DNA from 3 places in the Pelosinus sp. IPA-1 genome. Region 2 is predicted to be linked to each of the others. Evidence: predicted binding sites of a transcription regulator. Region 2 holds the regulator's gene; each other region holds the start of a gene.

Region 1 (2,278 bases), on a different contig from region 2:
GTTTTTTGGGTGTACAAATCAAAAGGCGCACGGGAAGGGATAAAGAGTAAGCTTGTGTACTCGACTGTTCCTTCTGCTTTGGAATGAATCAGTTCTAGTGGATCTTCCCAGTCATGGAAGAGATTTTTGTAAAAGGTATGATATTCTTCTGCCGAAATTTCGTTCTTACTGCGGGTCCATAAAGGAGTCATTGAGTTCAAGGTACGAATCTCTACTGCTTGGGTTGCTGGCGCATCTTCGATTTCCTTGCCATCTTCATCTTTTGGTTTTTCTTCTTTAATGAAGTTCATTTTTATTGGGTAGCGGATGTAATCCGAGTATTTTTTTATTAATTCTTCGATGGTATGACGGTTTAGGAAATTGTCTTTGGAACCGCCAGCAGAACGAAACTCTTCATTAAGGGTGATACTAATGGTAGTACCTCGTTTTTCCTTATCCACTTCTTCAATCGTATAGGTTCCATCTCCGCTAGACTCCCACTTGACGCCTTTTGCTTGTCCAGGGGCACGAGTGATTAGGGTTACTTTATCGGAAACCATAAAGGCAGAGTAAAAACCTACGCCAAATTGGCCAATTAATTCATTGTCAGTAGCTGTTTCCTTCTCTTTTAATTTTTGCAGGAAGGATTTGGTTCCTGATTTGGCAATGGTCCCAATATTTTCGACGACTTCATCATAGGTCATACCAATACCATTATCTGATATAGTTAGAGTATGCGTCGCTTCATCGGGAACAAGGAAAATTTCAAAATTTGAGTCTCCTTCGAGTAAATCATGATTTGTCAAAGATTCGAAGCGAATTTTATCGATAGCATCGGAGGCATTAGAGATAAGTTCTCTTAAAAAGATTTCCTTATTTGTATAAATAGAGTGAATCATCAAATCTAATAATTGCTTAGTTTCCGCTTGAAATTCCATAGTTTGTTTCGTTTTTGCTGCTTGGCTCATGTAGGAAGTCTCCTTTTTATTATGTAATTAATTTATAGATTACTTCTTTGTTAGCACTCTCAATATGCGAGTGCTAACTTTCTTATATAATACCTTGATTGTTATTTGAAATCAAGATATTAACCATCCAAATTTACGCAATAATAACATTTTTTTACCGTTTTTATTCAATTTACTAGCGAAATTATATTATCTTTCGTTTTTAAATGAATGCCTCATTCTAATATAAATAAGAGAAAATATGTGGGCCGCTGTAGCTTAGTGCTACAACGGCCCACATATTTATAAATGATAGTAGGAGCTTGGGGCAGATATCGGAAAGAAATCGTGAACTACGTTGAGAGATGTTTTTTTGCATGGAAGGCTGATTGGATAGCCTTTTGAATTGTTTCAGTATTAATTCGTTCAGTCCACTTATCGAAATAACAAGGATAACTTGTTCCGCATGAACTGCATTCTATAAATTGCTTAGTATCCTTTTGCTCTCGATTATCATATAAGTGGGGAAGAAGTTCTTCCGTATTATTAATTCCGGGTGCATTGGAATCTATGACATATGAATATTCATAGGTAGCTTGGTATTTTAATATAAGATGGTCACTATTACAAACGGGACATACAACAGAATTGGTTTGGGTCATAGTAGTTCCCCCTATCGTAGTTTTGTTTGGCGCCTTCAACCTTCCTATTCATTTGTATTATATCCATATTTTAAGAGTATCAAACCGTAAGGATAAAGCCAGGATTTTTGTTAAAAGTACATTCTCTGCTCTCACTCCACACGGTATGGGTGGTAATTTGATAAGAATGAGAAAAATTCTAGGCTTAAAAATAAATCATTCCAAGGATTAATGTAATGCTGATAATTTTTTTGTACATACTAAGTGTAAATATTGTAGTTTTTCCGAACAATCAGATGTAAATAAAGGAGTCGATTTTATGAATAAAGTGATTCAATTTCTAACTGACAACCCAACATTCTACCTTGCCACGGTTGATGGTGATGCCCCAAGAGTACGGCCCTTCGGATTTGTTATGAACTATAAAGATAAGATGTATTTTTGTACTAGCAATCAAAAAAATGTATACAAGCAGCTAAAAGCAAATCCTCAATTTGAAGTGTCTACAACTTCTAAAACAGGGGAATGGTTACGTCTAAGAGGGAAAGCTGTTTTTGATACAAATAAGGAAACGAAACAAGCCGCATTGGACTCTGCCCCTTTTCTGAGTAGCATGTATAGTGTTGATGATCCAAATTTTGAAGTGTTTTATATTGAAAATGCAGAGGCCAAATTTTACAATAGGACGGGTATTTCTGAAACGATCAACTT
Region 2 (2,278 bases):
TGGATTTATGAGGTATGAAATATCGAACTTTGCGAAAGTTGGCTTTGAGTGTCGTCATAATTTAAAATATTGGCAATATCAGCCTTACGTGGGGGTAGGCGCAGCAGCGCATTCTTTTTTGTACAAAGAGCGGGTTTCTAATGTAAGTGATGTATCTCAATATATAACATGTCTTTCAATGGGGAAATCGCCAATTAAAGACCGAGAGACACCAGCTATAGAAGTGGCTATGGCTGAATATGTATTTTTAGCATTGCGTACAGTACAAGGATTATCGATGAATGAGTTTGACGAATATTTTCCGTATAACTTTATGGAGCAGTACCAAGATGTCCTTGAAAAACTAACAAGACAAAAGTTGATTGTAGTAGAAGAAAATCAGATATATTTAACAACAATAGGCATGAAGTATGGCAACGTAGTATTTCGTGCATTTTTACCTGAGTAAAACTGATTATTATATCTTGACAATCGAGCGTAGGAGTGGTATTTTTTTAATAGGCGTTAGCACTCTACAGTGTAGAGTGCTAACAATAGGAGGTGGAGCTTGTATGTTAGATAAGAGAAAACGTAGTATTCTCCAAGCGATTGTTGATGACTATATTTCCACCGCAGAGCCTATTGGTTCACGTACGATTGCTAGAAAGCATGATTTGGGTGTTAGCCCAGCAACTATTCGAAATGAAATGGCTGATCTTGAACTATTAGGTTATATTGAACAACTCCATACTTCATCAGGACGAATCCCTTCTGCTAAAGGTTATCGCTTTTATGTAGATTCTTTATTAGAACCAACCCAAATGTCAGATAAAGAAATCGCATTAATAAAAAACTGGTATCAGGAAAAAACTCGTCACGTTGAGGAAGTTTTTCAGGAAACTGCGAAAATCTTATCGAAAATTACTAGTAACATTTCGTTAGTCTTGGTGCCTCAGGTATCACAGTGTGCTTTTAAATACCTAAAGTTCCTACCATTTGATGATTGTCGTACTATTTTAGTAGTCGTAACTGACACAGGCTTTGTCGAAAATAAGGTAATAGATATACCGAAAGGTCTTTCTTTTAATGATTTACAACGTATTGCAGAACATATCAATCGGCGTTTATCTGGTTTGTCTTTTGACAATATTGAAGCATCTATTTTGAGAGATATCCAAAATGATATGTTAGTAGACGTGGATTTATTTGAAACTGCCATGGGGATCTTAAAAAAGGCTTTAGTGGTGGAAAAAAACGAGCGGTTGTATCTTGGTGGTACGACGCAATTGTTAAGCCAGCCCGAATTTAAGAACATCGACAAAGTAAAATCATTTCTGGATATGTTAGAAGAAGAGCAACTCTTAGCAAATATCTTGCAGAATCAAAGAAATGATGGCGTTATTGTTACAATTGGTGATGAAAATAAATATAGTGGCATTCAAGACTGCAGCATGGTGCAGGCTACCTATCGTATTGATGGGCAGGTAGTTGGAACTGTAGCTGTGTTAGGTCCAACAAGAATGGATTATGGGAAAGTGATGTCAGTGTTAGAGTTTATGCATAATCATTTAGGTGAAGTACTGAAAAAATATAAAGTATAAAACGATAGAGTTAGAAATAACTTTTCACCATAATAAGGTATTGCTAACTCTATCATACATATAATATAACTGTAATTGGGAGGAACCAGGAATGAAGCTAAATAAAGCTGGTAATGGTTCTGAAGCGGATGAACGGCTGGCAGCCCTTATGACAAATGCCAATGCGATTCGTGTTGTAACGGCAGCTGTTGAGGGAACAATTGGTCCTAAAGGGCTCGATACCATGCTGCTTGGTTCTTTTGGTGAAGTAATTATTACAAATGATGGTGTTACCATCCTAGAAAAAATGGATGTAGATCATCCAGCCGCTAAGATGCTGATTAATATAGCTAGAGCCCAGCAAGCTGAAGTAGGAGACGGTACAACGACAGCAACGATTATGGCTGGCGGCTTGGTGGGGGAAGGGGTAAACCAAGTAGTAAGAGGTGTACCCATTGCTCGAGTTATTGAAGGCATTAAGCACGGTATTACCCTAGCATTAGAAGGAATAAAACAACGAGCCCACCAAATTCATGACTTACATGATCCTGTGTTACTTAATATTGCCATGATTGCTGGGCGTGAATATAAAGATATTGCTGAACTAGTGATTCGAGCTGCAGGCCTTATAGGGATTGAAAAATTATGCGAAAGTAATTTTAAATTAGCAGACATTATCCTATCTCAAGAAGGTGCCGAGAACGAAGTATTCATGGGTG
Region 3 (2,278 bases), on a different contig from region 2:
TTCGATTTGTGTTTTGATTTGGCTAACGCGAGCTTTAATTTGAGTTACATCGCCAGCACCATCAATGATTGTAGTTTCTTCTTTAGAAATACGAACTTGACGCGCACGACCAAGATCAACAAGCTCAACAGTATCAAGCTTACGACCAATTTCTTCTGTAACAACAGTACCGCCAGTTAAAGCAGCAATATCTTCTAACATAGCTTTACGACGATCACCAAAACCAGGAGCTTTTACAGCTACGGCTTTAAATGTACCACGTAATTTATTCACAACCAAGGTTGCTAATGCTTCGCCTTCGATATCTTCAGCAAGGATCAAAAGTTCCCGACCTTGTTGTACTACTTTTTCTAAAGTAGGAAGTAAGTCTGCAATCGCACCAATTTTACGATCTGTAATCAAAATATAAGGATCATTTAAGACCGCTTCCATTTTGTCAGTATCAGTTACCATATATGGGGAAATGTAGCCACGGTCAAATTGCATACCTTCAACTACATCAAGGTTAGTTCCCATGCCTTTGGATTCCTCAACAGTGATAACACCGTCTTTACCCACTTTTTCCATCGCTTCTGCAATTAAGTTACCAATTTCTTCATCAGCTGCAGAAATAGAAGCAACCTGAGCAATAGCATCTTTAGTTTCTACTTTTTTAGAGGATTTTTTAATTTCTTCTACTAAAGTTTTTACTGCTTTTTCAATACCCTTTTTAATAATCATAGGGTTTGCACCTGCTGCTACATTACGCATACCTTCGCGAATCATAGCTTGTGCTAATAAGGTTGCAGTAGTAGTGCCATCGCCTGCTACATCATTAGTTTTGGTAGCAACTTCTTTCACCAGTTGCGCACCCATGTTTTCAAACGGATCTTCCAAGTCAATATCACGAGCAATTGTTACACCATCGTTTGTAACGGTAGGAGCACCAAATTTTTTATCAAGTACAACATTACGCCCCTTAGGTCCTAATGTTACTTTTACTGCATTTGCCAGAGCATTAACGCCTCTTTCTAGCGCGCGACGTGCATCTTCATCAAATAAAATTTGCTTTGCCATTTTATGTAATCCCCCTAATTAATAATTTTATTATTGTACAACTGCTAAAATATCTCTTTCACTTACGATCAGATATTCTTGTCCTTCGAATTTCACTTCTGTACCAGCGTACTTGGAGAATATAATTCTATCGCCAACTTTTACATCAAGAGCAATACGTTGGCCATTTTCTAATACTTTACCAGTACCAACCTCGATAATTTCTCCTTCTTGTGGCTTTTCTTTTGCAGTATCCGGTAATACGATACCACTTTTTGTTTTCATTTCACCCTCTAAGACCTTAATGACCACTCTGTCACCTAACGGCTTAATCATTGAAATATCCTCCTTCATGATGTGTATTATAGTAGCAACGTTGTTAGCACTCAATGCTAGCGAGTGCTAATCACATAATTTATGATATAAAATTCAGCAAGAAAAAGCAAGTGTTTTCATGGTAAAAATCAGTATTTTTTAAAAAAAATATAAATTTACCTGCTTTTCTACTTTTAGTTTCTCTTAGTTGCTGCCTGCACTATGGATTCAGCCACATCTTTAATTGCTTTGCGTTTACTCATACTATACTGTTGAATACGCCTATATGCTTCTGTTTCGCTCAAGTTATATGCATCCATTAGTATTCCTTTTGCACGATCTAAAATCTTCCTAGTCTCAAGGGACTGTTTTACATTTTCTAATTCTTGTTCTAATTCGGCAAATTCCTGAAAACGTGATAAAGCAATTTCCATTGCAGGGAATAAATTAACTTCTTTCACAGGCTTAACTAAATAAGCCAAAACCCCTGAATCTTTGGCCTTTTCTACAATATCTTTTTGACTAAAGGCTGTAAGCAATAATACTGGAGCAAGTTTTTCGTTAGAAATTATTTTGGCAGCTGTAATACCGTCCATTTCTGGCATCTTAATATCCATGATAACCAAATCAGGTCTATATTGACGGACCAAATCAACGGCCCGTGAACCATCAGAAGCTTCAGCTACTACTGTATGACCCGCCTCTTCTAGAATTTCCTTTAAATCCATTCGAATTATGGATTCATTATCTGCAATTACAATCCGCAATGGTTCCATTTTCAAACTCCTCCCTCCACCTTACGGGGAATGGTAATACAAGCATGGGTACCTTGATCTGTATACATTTCAAAACTACCGCCAACATCACTTTCAATAAGAGTGCGTACAATCTGCAATCCTAAACTATTCGATAATTGTGGATTAAATGT

Evidence for each region. The regulator HrcA, encoded in region 2, represses chaperone genes, less so after heat shock. The targets are predictions, from matches to a motif close to TGTTAGCACTCNNNNNNNNNGAGTGCTAACA.
Region 1: htpG (molecular chaperone HtpG) is a predicted target of HrcA. The motif match lies at 996-1,026, and genes of this name have one in related genera.
Region 3: groES (co-chaperone GroES) is a predicted target of HrcA. The motif match lies at 1,413-1,443, and genes of this name have one in related genera.

The regions. Positions count from the first base shown of each region.
Region 1 is NZ_BSVC01000001.1:531,534-533,811, forward strand. Features, by position in the region: gene htpG (molecular chaperone HtpG) at 1-947, opposite strand, end outside; gene QSJ81_RS02350 (hypothetical protein) at 1,280-1,588, opposite strand; gene QSJ81_RS02355 (pyridoxamine 5'-phosphate oxidase family protein) at 1,887-2,278, shown strand, end outside.
Region 2 is NZ_BSVC01000007.1:213,253-215,530, forward strand. Features, by position in the region: gene hemW (radical SAM family heme chaperone HemW) at 1-448, shown strand, start outside; gene hrcA (heat-inducible transcriptional repressor HrcA) at 552-1,580, shown strand; gene QSJ81_RS18050 (TCP-1/cpn60 chaperonin family protein) at 1,672-2,278, shown strand, end outside.
Region 3 is NZ_BSVC01000001.1:662,237-664,514, reverse strand. Features, by position in the region: gene groL (chaperonin GroEL) at 1-1,056, opposite strand, end outside; gene groES (co-chaperone GroES) at 1,087-1,371, opposite strand; gene QSJ81_RS03035 (ANTAR domain-containing response regulator) at 1,545-2,126, opposite strand; gene QSJ81_RS03030 (histidine kinase N-terminal domain-containing protein) at 2,129-2,278, opposite strand, start outside.